4 regions of the Nonomuraea sp. NPDC048826 genome follow, and region 1 is predicted to be linked to each of the others. Evidence: riboswitches for the same ligand, from Rfam matches in the RefSeq annotation. Region 1 holds a riboswitch; each other region holds the start of a gene.
The links. A riboswitch is a leader RNA that binds a small molecule or an ion and turns the genes downstream of it on or off. The one in region 1 is predicted to bind cyclic di-AMP.
Positions count from the first base shown of each region.

Region 1 (3,808 bases):
AAATCTGCGCCACTTTGAGTAACTTCATGCAGATTAGAGAGCCTACCGACCGGATGTGAGCATGCGGCGATGGTCTTGATAGGTTGTCCGGTGGTGCGCCGGGAAGTCTGGTCGGCAGGTCCTCATCCGTACGAGCGAAGGATGTGCCCCCATGCGCGCCAGAGACCTGGTTGCCGAATATCCCGTCGTGGCCCTGGACACCCCGGTGCTCGACGCCTGCCGGCTGATGGCCGAGCAGGATCTGCCCGGTCTGATCGTCAAGGGCGACGACCAGCACACCATCCTCTCGGGCACCGAGGCGCTGCGGCTGGCCGTGCCGCGCTACATCATGGACGACCCGGCGCTGGCCCGGGTGGTCGACGAGGCGCACGCCGACGCGTTCCTGGACGCCCTGGGCGGCCGTACGGTGCGCGAGGCGCTGCCGAAGGACCGGCGCGAGCTGCCGGTCACCGACCCTGACGCGACCGTGCTGGAGCTGGCGGCGCTGATGGCGCGCACCCGCACCCCGCTGGTCGCGATCGTCGAGGAAGGCCGGCTGCTGGGCGCGGTCACGCTGCAGGCGCTGCTCGACCGGATGCTGGGCACGTGACCCCGGTCGCCTGGGCGAGCGTGGCGGTGTTCCTGGCCGCCTACGCGCTGATCGCCACCGAGAAGGTGCCGCGGGTGGCCGCGGCACTGGGCGGGGCCGGGATCATGCTGCTGATCCACGCCACGGACGCCCAGGCGGCTTTCTTCTCCGAGCATTCCGGCATCGACTGGAACGTCATCTTCCTGCTGCTCGGCATGATGATCATCGTCGGGGTGCTGAAACAGACCGGCGTCTTCGAGTATCTGGCGATCTGGGCGGCCAAACGCGCCAAGGGGCGGCCCTTCCGGCTCATGGTCCTGCTGGTGCTGATCACCGCGGTGGCGTCCGCGCTGCTGGACAACGTCACCACGGTGCTGCTGATCGCGCCGGTGACGTTCCTGGTGTGCGAGCGGCTGGCCGTGTCGCCGATCCCCTTCCTGATCGCCGAGGCGCTCGCCTCCAACATCGGCGGCGCGGCGACGCTGGTGGGCGATCCGCCCAACATCATCATCGCCAGCCGGGGCGGGCTGAGCTTCAACGACTTCCTCGTGCACATGGCGCCCATGGTGATCGTGCTGGTCGTGGTGTTCGTGGGGCTCTGCTGGCTGATGTGGGGACGGTCGTTCACCTACGATCCCAGCCGCGCGGCGGAGGTCATGGCGCTGGACGAGAAGGAGGCGATCGCCGACCGGCGGCTGCTGTGGCAGGCGCTGGCCGTGCTGGCCGTGGTGCTGGCGGCGTTCGTGCTGCACCCGGTGCTCCATTACTCGCCGTCGGTGGTCGCGCTGCTGGGCGCGGGCGTGCTGGTGGCGGCCACCCGGGTGACCGCGGAGGAGTCGCTGGCCGAGGTGGAGTGGCCGACACTGGTGTTCTTCGCCGGGCTGTTCGTCATGGTCGGCGCGCTCGTCCACACCGGGGTCATCGGGCAGATCTCCGAGGCCGCGGTGGCGGCCACGGACGGCCGGCTCGACGTGGCGGCGATGGGCCTGCTGGGCGGCTCGGCGGTGCTGTCGGCGATCGTGGACAACATCCCGTTCGTGGCCACGATGAGCCCGATCGTGGCCGACCTCGTGGCGGCGAACGGCGGCGAGTCGGCGCAGGTGCTGTGGTGGGCGCTGGCGTTCGGCGCCGACCTGGGCGGCAACGCCACGGCGGTGGGCGCGGCGGCCAACGTGGTCGTGCTGGGCATCGCGGCGCGCAACGGGGCGCCGATCAGCTTCTGGCAGTTCACCAAGTACGGGTTGATCGTCACGGTCGTGACGGTGGGGCTGGTGGCCCCGTATCTGTGGTTCCGCTACCTGTAGAAACCTGGGCAAAAGTAAAATATTCGCCCGCAAACCCCTATGCCATCGGGGATCCCGCCGCCGGGGGCCGCCCCGCACTTGCCCTCGGCGTTGCGCGCCGATTACCTTCGAGCACATCGATGGCACGCGCTTGAGCAGAGCTTTTCCGTAAGACCCTGCGCGTTGCCGATGTATTGCCGAGACCGCGCCTCCGTGCAGAGCACGGCGCGGCCGCCGAATCCGCTGGCAGGCGGAACCGGGGACCCACTTTTCACCGGGGTGAATCGGTCGCTCTTTACCTGGAGCACACCGTAGGGCACTTCCACGCCCGAACCCGACAGCTAACCCGGTAGGCGGCATGGAAGCAAGGAGCAATCCCCAGCATGGTGAAGCACCTCTTCGACCGCATGCCCACGACCGCCTCCCGCTACGCGGTGGGCGCCACCCTCGCCCTGGGTGTCGCGTTCGCCGGCACCTCCGCCCTCCCCGTCGACGCTGAGACCAAGGCCTCGCCGTCGCAGCCGCACCCCGTCGCCCAGCAGCAGAGCGGCGCCAACCAGGCCAACGCGGTGAGCGCGCAGACCGTCCTGCAGGTGGCCGAGGCGCAGATCGGCGTGTCCGAGGACGCCTCCGGTGGCGGCACCAAGTTCCACCAGTGGTACATGTCCTCCCCGCGTGCGGCCGAGACCCTGGCCCGTGACGGCGGCGGCACGCCCGCGATGTACGCCAACGCCCCCTGGTGCGCGATGTTCGTGTCCTGGGTCGGCGAGCAGGTCGGCGCCCGCTCCACGGTGGGCTGGGACGCCTACACCGTGACCTACGCCCAGTGGTTCGCGAACAACGGCCGCTGGGGCGGCGAGGCCAAGCCGGGCAGCGTCGTCTTCTTCGACTGGGGCGGCAGCAAGAGCATCAGCTCGATCGACCACGTCGGCCTGGTCAAGAAGGACAACGGCGACGGCACGATCACCACGATCGAGGGCAACACCGGCAACGGCAAGGTCGAGGAGCGGGTCCGGCCCAAGGGCCACGTGACCGGCTACGGCTACCCCGAGTACAAGGCCGCCTGAGCGGATTCGCCGCGGTCGCGCGGGGGTACGACGCGGACGGGACTCGCCCTGGATCGGACCGCGATGGCACAGTTCACGTTCTCCCCACTCACCCCCTCCTCGTTCCTCCGGCGATCCGGTCAGGTCTTCCCTGACCGGATCGCCGTCGTCGACGGGCCGGAGCGGTTCACCTACGCGCGGCTCCTCGACCGTTCGCGGCGGCTCACCGGAGCGCTCGCCGGGCTCGGCGTCGAACCCGGCGACCGGGTCGCCGCCCTCTGCGTCAACAGCCACGTCATGCTGGAGCTCCACCACGGCGTGCCGATGCGCGGGGCGGTGCTGGTGCCGCTCAACATCCGGCTGTCGGCCGGCGAGCTGGCGCACATCGTCGACCACTCCGGCGCCCGCGTCCTCGTCGCCTCCGCCGAGCTGGCCGACCGGGCCGGCGAGGTCGCCGCCGCGACCGGGGCCCGGCTCGTCCTGGCCGGCGACGAGTACGAGAAGCTGCTCGACGGCGCCGAGCCGCGCGAGGTCGGGTGCGCCGAGGAGCGCGGGCTGCTGGCGATCAACTACACCAGCGGCACGACCGGCCTGCCCAAGGGCGTGATGTACCACCACCGCGGCGCCTACCTCCAGGCGCTGGCCATGGCGCTGCACGCCGGGCTCGGCCCCGCCAGCGCCTACCTGTGGACGCTGCCCATGTTCCACTGCGACGGCTGGTGCTTCACCTGGGCCGTCACCGCGGCCGGCGGCACCCACATCTGCCTGCGGGCCGTCGACCCCGCCGAGATCTGGCGGCTGCTGCGCGAGGAGGACGTCACCCACTTCAGCGGCGCGCCGACCGTGCTCACCATGATCGCGAACGCGCCGGGCGCGCGGCCGCTGGACCGGCTCGTACGGGTGCAGACGGG
Region 1 is NZ_JBICUQ010000011.1:90,992-94,799, reverse strand. It holds gene ACGFI7_RS35125 (CBS domain-containing protein) at 152-589, shown strand; gene ACGFI7_RS35120 (ArsB/NhaD family transporter) at 586-1,872, shown strand; cyclic di-AMP (ydaO/yuaA leader) riboswitch at 2,074-2,222, shown strand; gene ACGFI7_RS35115 (CHAP domain-containing protein) at 2,235-2,918, shown strand; gene ACGFI7_RS35110 (acyl--CoA ligase family protein) at 2,982-3,808, shown strand, end outside.

Region 2 (3,808 bases), on a different contig from region 1:
TCCGCCTCGTAGGCCAGGTCGCGCAGGGCCGCGCGGAGGATCGGCGAGGCGCCGTCGGGCAGCGCCATCACCAGCCGCGGACGGGCGAACGGGTGGCCGTGCACCTTTCTCACGAAATGCTTGATCATGCGGCTGACGAGTTCGCCGCCCTGGTGCACCGGCCACTGGGCGATCCCGCCGTGCCGCACCGCGTCCACGCCGAAGAGCATCTCCGCCGCGGCCGCAACGCCGGATCCCTGGCTGAACGGGATGACACCGGCGGTCGGCTCGGGAGGAAGGTACGCCGAGGGGTTGAACGTCTCTCCGGGCTGGTGCTCGGGTGCCTTCGGGAGCGCGTATCCGGGGGCGCAGAACCACGCGTCCGCGGTCGGGTAGCTCGCGACGTGGGACAGTGACCGTACATCCGGGGGTGGGCCCGCGGGGGACGGCCTCTCTGGTGTGGGTCGCTGGGCAGCATCGAACCGGGCGTCCGTGGTCGGGCTCCCGGTGAACGGTGGCTCTGGCTTCGGGTGGCCTGCGTCCCTGGGTGGGCGGCGAGCGTCCCCGGGTGGATGTGCGGTGTTCGAACTCGGGTCTGGGGCGAGGTACGCGATGAGGTCCGCGTGCGTGCCCGGGTGTGCGGCCGCGTCCGGGGACGTGTCCGGGCCCGCGTTCCAGTGACTGTTCCGGTGCGGGTTTCGGTGTGCGTTCCGTCGGGCGGGGGTGCTCGGATGGGTGGTGGTGGTGGTGGGGCGGTGCGTCGAGGTGCCGGGTCTGGTGCCCGTTGCGAAGGCCGGGATGCCGAAGGGGAAGCCGCCGGTGGGCTTGAGTGCGGCTGCCGAGGGTTCGTTGAGGACGATGCCCCGGCCTCGTTCGTAGATCTGCGTGGTGGCCGTGCCGAGGTCGATCGCGAGGTCCCGGCCGAGGAACCCGAGCGGGCTCACTGCCGCCGCTCCGGGGGATCGAGCTGCATGTCAGGGGTGTATCCAGGATCAGGTCAAGCCAATACCAAGCCCCCGGCGCGCCGCGCGGCATGATGCCTGGTTTCGCGCAGTGGGGGCCTGCATGGGAAGCTGGGGGCGTACGCACACCAGGAGGTCCTCATGGCGGAAACCCCAGAGCCGGAAGTCGACGAGACTCCCGAGGACGAGATGAAGCGCAAGTTCCGTGAGGCTCTGGAGCGCAAGCGCGGCCAGCAGGCGGGAACCAGCGGGGGTGGTAGGGGCGCCGACCATTCCAAGATCCACGGAGCGCACGGTCCGGCTGCCGGTAAGCGGTCCTTCAGGCGCAAGAGCGGCGGCTGAAAGCCGGGTGTTTCAAGGGGGTACGGCATGCCGTACCCCCTTTTTCTAGGTAGATCTTCGCCCGAATCATGGGCTTACCTTTGCGTTTGTCCAGTTTGCTCGCTAGATTGGTGAGCGTTACCAGGCGGTGACCTTGACTCTTCACCAGGAAGAGGCGGCTGCCTGGCGCCGAATCCCGCACCACGCGGGAACCGGGGACCCATCTCCTTGGGGTGAATCCGACCTTCGCGGCCGGTAGGGCATCTCCACGCCCGAACCCGTCAGCTAACCCGGTAGGCGAGATGGAGAGGACATCTTCTCGTGATCGATCGCCGCGTCAGTTCCCCCCTATCGCGGGATGTCACCGGCCGCCATTGAGCAGCGGCTGATTCCTGATCTTCTTTTCGCGCTCCACGCGTAGCGTCCGCACGGCTTGATGCCCGGCTGCGCCTTGTTGCGAGCGCTTTCTCACTGTTGCCTCACAAAGGACTTCTGCTTTTCATGTCTGCTCGCTTCAGCATGCGCTCCTTCGCCGTGATCGCCGCCGCCGCCGGCACGCTCGCCTTCGGCGCCGGGGCCGGTACCGCCGCTCACGCCGACATCGACAAGGGCACGGAGAAGGTCCTGCTCAAGGGCAAGACCACGGCCTCCTACTTCTGGGACGACGGCTCCGGCCGCGCTGGTGACACCGGCATGCCGGCCAGTGGCAAGCCCATGCAGAAGGGCCTGGCGGCAAGCCCCAGCTGGCCCCTGCTGACCGAGGGTTACGTGGTCTACAACGGCAAGAAGATGCCGTTCTTCGTCGGTGACCGCGGCCCGGGCAACCCGTCCAGCAACGGCATCATGCTCGACCTGGACTCCAAGACTTTCGCCGACCTGACCGGCGGCAGGTTCAACCCGCGCACGCTGATGGTGGACGGCAATGGCGGCAAGGGCCACATCGAGGTCGAGTACGTCATCACCAAGTGGGGTGACGGCGTGGGCCTGAAGAACCACCCGGTGGCCTTCTCCACCGGCGCCTGGAAGCGCATCGACCGCAACCCGGCGAACCCGCCGGTGCTGGCCGAGGACAAGGCGGAGAAGAAGGCCGAGAAGGACGAGAAGACCCTGGCCGGCGGCGCGAAGGACGAGGCCCGGAAGGTCGAGAAGAAGGTCGAGAAGACCCTCGCCGCCGCGCCGGTGGCCGAGTCGAAGGCCGCCTCCGGCGCTGCTCAGGCGGCCGCTGCCACCGAGCAGAGCAACGTGGCCGGCGCCGCGGCGGTCGGCGGCGCGGTGCTCATCGGCGGTGCCCTGGTGCTGGGCCGCGAGCGCATCCGCAAGCTCGTGCGCCGCTGACCTTGGCGTCACCCTGATCAGAATGTCATTCTGGTGCCGTGACCTCGACTGCATCGGCTCATGGCATCGACATCGCGTACGAGAGCTTCGGCTCTCCTGACGGGCGCCCGCTCCTGTTGATCATGGGGCTGGGCGCCCAGCTCATTCACTGGGACGACGAGTTCTGCGAGCAACTCGCCGAGCAGGGACACCACGTCGTCAGGTTCGACAACCGCGACGCCGGTCTGTCCACCCACCTCCACGACGCGGGCGTGCCTCAGCCGGGCAAGCCCGCGTACCTGCTGGACGACATGGCCGAGGACGTCGCCGGGCTGCTGGACGCGCTCGGCTGGCCGGCCGCGCACCTGGTGGGCGCCTCGATGGGCGGGATGATCGCCCAGACGCTCGCCATCCGGCATCCCGAGCGGGTGCTCACCCTGACCTCGATCATGTCCACCCCCGGCGGCTCGGTGGCCCCGCCCACCGAGGCCGCCCGCGCGGTCCTGTTCGCCAAGCCGGTGACCACCCGGGAAGGCGCGGTCACACAGGCGCTGGCCACGCAGTCGGTGATCGGCTCTCCGGGGTACGAACTCGACCGCGAGCGCGTCGAGCGGCTGGCCAAGCTGGCGTTCGACCGGTGTTTCGACCCGGCGGGCGTGGCCCGGCAGCTCGCGGCGATCGTCAACTCCCCCGAGCGGACCGAGGCCCTTTCCCGGCTCAACATCCCCACACTGGTCATCCACGGCGCCGACGACCAGCTCATCCCGCTCGCGGGCGGGCAGGCCACGGCGGCGGCGATCCCGGGCGCGGAGCTCAAGGTCTTCCCCGGTATGGGACACGATCTGCCCCGTGCCCTCTGGCCGGAGATCGTCGAGGCCGTCACCAAGCTGACCGCCGGCCATCCCAGCCCGACGAGGTGACATCCCGCCGTACGAGGAAAACTTCGGAAGGACCGTACGACGAAGAAACCCGAAAGGGCCGGCCGTGCGACGTAAGAGCCTGGCAGGGCCGTGCGGCGGAAGACCCTGGAAGGCATACGACGTAAGACCCCGGAAAGGGCCGTGCGGCGAAGCCCCGGTGTAAGGGGCGCCGACGGGTCGTACGAAGGTGCGAGGGGTGGAAAGGGCGCGTCTCGCGGGTTGCCGGGAGGCAGCTGCCTCGCGAGACGCGCCCCGGCGGCGGCACGCGTTCGCCGCGCCCGAGCGCGAGCCACCGGGTCGTAGGAGGAGGAG
Region 2 is NZ_JBICUQ010000005.1:345,508-349,315, forward strand. It holds gene ACGFI7_RS19935 (rod shape-determining protein) at 1-197, opposite strand, end outside; partial or broken gene ACGFI7_RS19940 (rod shape-determining protein) at 792-923, opposite strand; gene ACGFI7_RS19945 (DUF5302 domain-containing protein) at 1,083-1,283, shown strand; cyclic di-AMP (ydaO/yuaA leader) riboswitch at 1,440-1,577, shown strand; gene ACGFI7_RS19950 (hypothetical protein) at 1,764-2,597, shown strand; gene ACGFI7_RS19955 (alpha/beta fold hydrolase) at 2,636-3,496, shown strand.
Region 2: linked by a shared signal. The riboswitch ahead of ACGFI7_RS19950 (hypothetical protein) and the one ahead of ACGFI7_RS35115 (CHAP domain-containing protein) in region 1 are both predicted to bind cyclic di-AMP.

Region 3 (3,808 bases), on a different contig from region 1:
TCGGCCGTGCCGAAGACCTCCCAGAGCTCCAGGCCGACGCCCTCGCCGTCCTCGGGGACGGGGCAGCGCAGGGCCCATTCGACGGCTTCCTCGCGGGATTTGACCTGGATCAGCCAGAAGCCGGCGATGATCTCCTTGGTCTCCGCGAAGGGACCGTCGACGACCTTGGGCTTGCCGGGGCCGTAGACGATCCGGGCGGCGCGGGAGCTGGGGTGCAGCCCTTCCGCCGCCAGCAGCACCCCGGCCCTGACCAGCGATTCGTTGTAGGCCGTCATGTCGTCGACGAGCTGCCGGCTCGGCATGACGCCCGCTTCGGTCTCGACGCTGCCCTTACCGATGATCATGAATTTCATGGCGCGTTCTCCTCAGCATCCCGCTCTCATGGACGCGTCGAACGAGCGACGCCCGCATCGACACCTCAAGCGGGATTCTTCCGGAGAACTCAGGAGGCGTACTCCGGGTAGCCGTATCCGACAACCTGGTACTTGGGACGGATGCGCTCCTCGACCAGCCCGTTGCCGGTGTTGCCCTCGATCGTGGAGATGGTGCCGTCGTTGTTGTCCTGGACCACGAAGCCGACGTGCTGGATGGCTTCGATGCTCTTGCTGCCGTTCCAGGCGAAGAAGACCACGGCGCCCGGCCTGGCCTCGGTGCCCCAGCGGTTGTTGGCCGCGAACCACTTGGCGTGCGTCACCGTGTAGGCGTCCCAGCCGACCTGGGGGCGGGCGCCGGTCTGCTCGCCGACCCAGGAGACGAACATGGCGCACCAGGGGGCGTTCAGGTAGGCGGCGGGGTGGCCGCCGTCGCGGGCGATGGTCTCCAGGGCGCGCTGCGAGTTCGCGTACCACTCCTGGAACTTGGTGCCGCCGCCCTGCGCGTTCTCCCGCACCCCGATCTGGGCCCTGGCCAGGGCGAGCACCTCGGCGGCGGTGACGTTGATCTTGTCCTTCTCGGCGGGCTTCGCCTGCTGGGACGCGGCCTCCCCGGCCTGCTCGCTCTCCCCGGCCTGCTCGCTCCCCCCGGCCTGCTCGGCTTGCTCCGCCTGCTCGGCGTGCTCGGCCTGGTCGCTTTGCGCGGCCTCGTCGGTCTGCTCGGTCTCGTCGGTTCGCTCGGTCTGCTCGGTCCCGGACTGTGCCGTCAGCCGGAGGTCGTCGTGCCCCGGGTCGGCGTGAGCCGGGAGGGCGAAGCTCAGGGCGCAGGTGACGATGCCGGCGCCCAGGAGGGCGCGTAGGTGGTGCGGCTTCGGCTTGGGGGCACGGGCGAGACGATGCGTGACCATCGAGGGGATGTACTCCTTGCTTCCATGCCGCTTACCGGGTTAGCTGACGGGTTCGGGCGTGGAAGCTGCCCTACGGCGCGCGCGGCGCCGATTCACCCCGAGGGAAGTGGGTCCCCGGTTCCGCGCAAGGCGGATTCAGCGGTCGCAGGGCTGTCCTGCGAGACGATCGCGCTCAGAGCAACGAACGGACAAATCGGACGAAAGCCCTGAACGCGGAACAAGGTAATACAAAGGCAAGAAACTGACAAGCCCAGCAAAGCCGCAGCTAGCGAAGCTGCGCCTGCGCGTCGGCCAGCACCCGCATGATGGCAAGGCTTTCGTCAAGAGGCATGATCGCGCTCTCGGTACGGTTCTCCGCCAGGCAGTCCCTGACCTCGCGCAGCTCGTGCGCGTACCCGTTGTCGGCCGGATCGGCGAGCAGGTGCTCCTCCGGCTCCATGCCCGGCCCGCTGAGCACGACCCGCCGCGGAGCCCAGAACGGGGCGTCGAGGTCGGCCCGCATCCCGGTGCCGACGATGGAGGCGTCGTTGGCGTAGGTGCCGAGCAGCGAGCACTCCACCAGCGCCCGCCTGCCGTCCGGATAGCGCATCAGCCCGCCCGCCTCGGCGTCGACGCCGCTGGGCGCCAGCGAGCCGGTGATGTGCGTGCTCTCGGGTTGGCCGAGGAACAGCTGGGCCAGCCCCATCGGATAGATGCCCAGGTCGAGCAGGGCGCCGCCGCCCAGCTCGGGGGCCCAGAGCCGGTGCGCGGGATCGTACGGGAGCGTGAAGCCGAACGAGGCGCGCACCGAGCGGATCTCGCCGAACCGCTCGTCCTCGGTGAGCCTGCGGATCAGCGGATTGAACCGCATCCACATGGCCTCCATCAGGAAGATTCCGACCTCGCGGGCCAGCCGGACCATCCGCTCGGCGTCGGCCATGGTGGCCGCGAGCGGCTTCTCGCACAGCACGGCCTTGCCCGCCGCGATGGCCGCCTCGGCCACCTCCAGGTGCTGGGCGTGCGGGGTGGCGACGTAGACGGCGTCCACGGCCGGGTCGGCGCAGAGCTCGGCGTAGGAGCCGTGGGCGGACTCGGCGCCCAGCGTCGCGGCCAGCGCCTTGGCCCTGCCCAGATCGCGGGAGCCGACGGCGGCCACCCGCATGCCCGGCTCGGCGGCGATGACGGCCCCTACGGTCCTGGCGATGCCGCCGGTCGCCGCGATTCCCCACGCTAGATCTCGCACGCGGGAGATCGTACAGATTTATACGAGAAAGCGATATGTGTGCAGTTTCACCCTGTTGTCGCGGGATCTGCGCCCAGGCGGCGGCCGGCGTTCATCGCCCCGATCGCGGCCATGTCCTCGTGGTCCAGGATGAAGTCGAACACCTGGATGTTCTCCTTGATCCGCGCCGGGGTGACCGACTTCGGGATCACCACGTTGCCGATCTGGATGTGCCAGCGCAGCACGATCTGGGCCGGCGTGCGGCCGTGCTTCTCCGACAGCACCCCCAGCGCCGGGTCGTCCAGCAGGCCCCGGCCGGAGCCGAGCGGGCTCCACGCCTCGGTGAGGATGCCGTTCTTGTCGTGGAACTCGCGCATCTCCCGCTGCTGGAAGTACGGGTGCAGCTCGATCTGGTTGATGCAGGGGATGATGTCGGTCTCGTCCATGAGCCGGGTGAGCGTGCCGACCGTGAAGTTGGACACGCCGATCGCCCTGGCCCGGCCGTCGCGGTAGATCTTCTCCAGGCCGCGCCAGGCCTGGACGTACTGGTCGCGCCGCGGCGCCGGCCAGTGGATCAGGTAGAGATCGACGTAGTCCAGGCCGAGCCGGCTCAGGCTCTCGCCGAAGGCCTGCTCCACCCGGTCGTGGTCGCTGTTCCACAGTTTGGTGGTGACGAAGACCTTCTCCCGCGGGACGCCGGAGGCGCGCACGGCCCGGCCGACGCCCTCCTCGTTGCCGTAGAGCGTGGCCGTGTCGATATGCCGGTAACCGACCTCGAGCGCGGTGCGCACGGCCCGCTCCGCCTCGTCGTCGGGCACCTGCCAGACGCCCAGGCCGAGCTGCGGGATCTCGACGCCGTCTCGATATAGCCGTAGCGAGTTCATACCTCCCATTGTTCACGTCTGGTTCCGCCCGGCTTAAGCCGCCGGGGCTAGCTTGAAGCGGTCGTGAACGGGCCATCACCTGGCTGGGAGAACAAACGTGGTGAAGCGGGCGTCGGCCTGGGTGGAATCTCCGCTCCAGATGCTCTGCGCCGTCGAGGCCCATCACGCCGGGCTGCTGGGGCCGTCCAGCGTCATCGTGCCGAGGGCGGGGCAGCGCTCGCTCAAGGCGACCCGGCGCGAGCTGCGCGGCCTCGACCTGCCCGCCGGCCTGGAGCTGGCCGAGCCGAGCGAGCACATGCCGCTCCGGCCGGCCGCGGTCGGCGACGCCTTCTCCGGCCGGGTGCAGCTGCGCTGGCTGACCGCCTTCCCCGGCAGGATCGTCGTGGTGGACGACGGGATGGCCACGATCCGGCTGCTGGAGCTGCTCGCCGCGCGCCGGTACCG
Region 3 is NZ_JBICUQ010000004.1:138,743-142,550, reverse strand. It holds gene ACGFI7_RS15160 (YciI family protein) at 1-353, opposite strand, end outside; gene ACGFI7_RS15155 (CHAP domain-containing protein) at 443-1,279, opposite strand; cyclic di-AMP (ydaO/yuaA leader) riboswitch at 1,293-1,430, opposite strand; gene ACGFI7_RS15150 (Gfo/Idh/MocA family protein) at 1,545-2,501, opposite strand; gene ACGFI7_RS15145 (aldo/keto reductase) at 2,549-3,364, opposite strand; gene ACGFI7_RS15140 (hypothetical protein) at 3,462-3,808, shown strand, end outside.
Region 3: linked by a shared signal. The riboswitch ahead of ACGFI7_RS15155 (CHAP domain-containing protein) and the one ahead of ACGFI7_RS35115 (CHAP domain-containing protein) in region 1 are both predicted to bind cyclic di-AMP.

Region 4 (3,808 bases), on a different contig from region 1:
GTGACCGTGGTCTTCGACGGCGCCGAGCTGAACGCTCCGGTGCAGGTGGTGGCGCCGCGCGGGGTACGGGTGCTGTTCAGCGCGCCCGGGGAGATCGCCGACGACCTGATCCGCCAGCTGGTCCGCGCCGAGCCGCCGGGCCGGGCCATGGCCGTGGTCTCCTCCGACCGCGAGGTCGCCGAGTCGGTGCGCCGGATGGGAGCCAGACCCGTTCCGTCTGCTTTGCTGCTCCGCAGGCTCGGCCGCGCCTAGATTACAAATCAGTGTTTAGGTGAGACCCCACCTAACACTTCTGTACTATTTCGCCCCAGATATATTCCCCCTGGGAGGCGAGCTGTGAGGTTGGGCCGGGCGCCGCTGGCCGCGGGTCTAGCGATCGGGCTGATCATCGTCCCGGCGGGAGGAGTCTCCGCTGATCCCCGACCGACGATCAGCCAGGCCAAGAAGAAGCTCGAGAAGCTCAACGACAAGGCCGACAAGGTCGTCGATCGCTACAACACGGCCACCGAGAGCTACAAGGACGCCAAGAAGCGCTACGACAAGCTGAACGGCAGCTACAAGCGCAAGCTGGCCACCGTCTCCGAACTGCGCGAGCAGGTCATCCAGATGGCCGTCGACGGCTACAAGATGGGCCGCGACCTCACCGCGATGCCGTCCGTGCTCACCAGTGACCGGCCCGACGACATGCTCTACCAGATGGCGCTGACCGGTCAGCTGAGCCAGGAGCGGGCCGGCATGCTGGCCGCCTTCGACCGGGAGAACCGCGGGCTCAAGGCCGAGCGTGACAAGGCGCAGGATGCCCTGGGCGAGGCCGACGAGGAGCGCGACAAGATCAAGCAGGAGCGCGCCGAGGTCGAGAAGCTGATCGCCCAGCAGAAGAAGCTGCTCAACCGCCTCGGCGCCTACCGCGTCGGCGACCCGAACAGCACCGGCGTCAAGTACACCGGGCCCGCCTCGGGAAGCGCCGTCGCCGTGCTCAACTTCGCCTACGCGCAGATCGGCAAGCCCTACCAGTTCGGCGGCACCGGCCCCGGCGGCTGGGACTGCTCCGGCCTGACCCAGGCGTCCTGGCGCGCCGCTGGCGTGTCCCTGCCGCGTACGACCTGGCAGCAGTGGGCGTGGGGGGCCAGCCGGCGGGTCTCGCTGGACGCACTCCAGCCCGGGGACCTCATCTTCAGCGAGGGGCTCGGCCACGTGAGCATCTATGCCGGTGACGGCAAGATCGTGCACGCGCCGCAGACCGGAGACGTCGTGAAAGTCGTCCCACTTTCGTCGTACGGACGACGTCTCGTCGGGGCGGTACGCCCGTGAGCTCCTGAAACTCGTGTGACTCGTGTGACACAAGGGTCTTGACATGACGTCAGAGCGGTAAGTGTGAGTATGGTCACATTCGAGTAACGAGGCCGCCTGTGCACCTGGGGTCGCCGGTTCTTACAAGGGTCCTGTCAGATCTTTACTCGTTGACCGCGGTTTTGCCAGATCGTGACTTTCCGGCGTAGGTTCTGGCGTCGCGGCGGACATGCCATGCCCGCCGCCGACCATCATCGCCGGTGCCGCAGGCGTCGCGATGTGGACGTATACACATCCGCCGGTCACCGCCGTATCCCCGTAGACAACTGATCCGGGGCGGTGGCCTGCCGAATCCGTACAGCCAGGAGTACGGAGCCGGGGAACCATCGAACCCGTCATTTCAGGGCGGGATCAGGGGTGAATCGGCGCGTGACGCGCGCCGTAGGGCGACTTCCAGGCCCGAATCCGTCAGCTAACCCGGTAGGCGTTCGTGGAAGAGTCAAGGAGCAATCCTGTCTACCTCCCCGCATAACCCCCGTCTGTCCCGTCTTGCCCTCAGTGGCATAGCGCTCACGATGACCGTGACGGCCGGAGGCGCAGGCCTCCACGTCCCGGCGGCGCAGGCGGAGACGGTGAGCGCCCCAGCCGGAGCTTCCGTGACGAAGGCGGTGGAATCTGCCAAGACGGTCAAGGTCGTCAAGGCAGTCAAGACCGCCAAGTCCCGTAAGCAGGCGAAGGCCGCTCGGCAGAAGGTGAGAGCCCACAAGGCCGTCGCGGTGGCCAAGAAGCAGATCGGTGACCCGTACCGGTACGGAGCCACCGGGCCGAACGCGTTCGACTGCTCAGGTCTCGTCCAGTTCGCCTGGCGCAAGGCCGGAGTGAAGATCCCGCGCGTGACGAACAGCCAGTTCGCGCGCATCAGGACGAAGGTCTCCTACAAGAACTTGCGACCGGGTGACCTGATGTTCTTCCGCGGGCTCGGCCACGTGGGCATGTACGTCGGCAAGGGCAAGATGATCCACTCGCCGAGCACGGGCAAGACCGTGCGTATCGAGAAGCTCGGCGGATGGCGGAAGTCGTCGTTCGCCGGAGCGGTGCGCCCCGGTCTGTGACCGTCCACGAAGGCCCCGTCCCCTGTGGGGGCGGGGCCTTCGTGCTGCCCGGCCCACGTCCCGCGGGAGCCGCGGCGTGCCGAACGGCTAGCATCGGGCAGCGTGTCCGGGTACGTGAGCCGTCGAGCGGTGCTGACGGGGCTGGTTCTCGCCGTCGCCGCGGCCGACGGGGCACGACTCCCGGCTGACGAGCTGGCCGACGTCCGAGAGCTGTGGCGGGGTGAGCTGGAGATCGCCCGCGGCGAGCGGGCCCTGGTCGCGGGGCGTCGGGCCAGACCTGGGCTGCTGGCCGATCTGGCGCGGCGGGCCGACGCGGCCGGGCTGCGCGTGTCGGCGGTGCTGGGCGGGACCGTGCGGCCGCTGGTGCTGGTGCCCGCGTCCGGCGCGGAGGCCGCGCGGCTGGCGGGCACCGGGGGAGTGGACGGGCTGGCGGCCGTGGCCGACGGGCGGCGGGTGATCGTGGTGCCGGAGGGGTTCGCCCGGCTCAACCCGGTGGGGCGGGACGTGGTGCTCGCCCACGAGCTCACCCACGTCGCCGCGGGCACCGGTGGGCTTCCTGTCTGGTTGTACGAGGGATTCGCCGACTACGTGGCCTATCGGGATTCCGGGCTGCCGGTCACCGTGGCCGCGGCCGAGCTGGCGGCCGAGGTGCGGGCCGGGCGGCTTCCCGGCGACCTGCCCGGGCCGGCGGACTTCGGCGCGCGGGGGGACGCGCAGGCGCGGGCGTACCAGGGGGCGTGGCTGGCGTGTCGGTACCTGGCCGCGAGGATGGGCGAGGGGACCCTGGTGAGGCTCTACCGTGAAGCGCGGAGTGCCGGCGCCGGCCGGGCGCTCGCCGCGTACGGGCTCACGATCGGCGAGCTGACCCGGGAGTGGCGCGCGTACGTGCGGGACGAGCTGGGGTGAGGGGACGCGAAGTGGACGACGGCCAGGACAGGAACGGCACCGCGGGCGACGAGGCCGCGACCCGGCCCGGCGACCCGCCGGCCGGGGACCCCGCCCGCCGAGAAGCCACCACAGGACCGGCCCGCAGGCGGGCCCGGGAGACGCCGCTGACGGGCGAGCCCGGGCGGGGAGCGCGGGAGACCTCGGAGGGCGCCATCCCTGGGCCGGGGGTGAGTGAGGTTTCGGGAGACGGCTTGCCCGAGCCGGGGGATGGGGCCTCGAGGCCCGGGAGGGGTGAGCCGGATCGGAGGCTGCGCCGGCAGGCCGGGGTGGCCGGGGTGGTGCTGGGGGCGGCGATTCTCGCCGTGGTGGGGCTGACGACGCCGTGGCAGGCGCTGCCCGGCGCACCGCCGGTGGCCGCGGATCCCGCCAGGGACTTCACCGCCGCGCAGATCGCCCGCGCGCAGGCGTTCGACGCGGCCACCAGCGTCCCCTCCTACCTGTCGCTCGGCCTGACGCTC
Region 4 is NZ_JBICUQ010000004.1:581,263-585,070, reverse strand. It holds gene ACGFI7_RS17215 (NYN domain-containing protein) at 1-252, shown strand, start outside; gene ACGFI7_RS17210 (NlpC/P60 family protein) at 337-1,311, shown strand; cyclic di-AMP (ydaO/yuaA leader) riboswitch at 1,626-1,792, shown strand; gene ACGFI7_RS17205 (C40 family peptidase) at 1,947-2,402, shown strand; gene ACGFI7_RS17200 (hypothetical protein) at 2,505-3,308, shown strand; gene ACGFI7_RS17195 (M48 family metalloprotease) at 3,305-3,808, shown strand, end outside.
Region 4: linked by a shared signal. The riboswitch ahead of ACGFI7_RS17205 (C40 family peptidase) and the one ahead of ACGFI7_RS35115 (CHAP domain-containing protein) in region 1 are both predicted to bind cyclic di-AMP.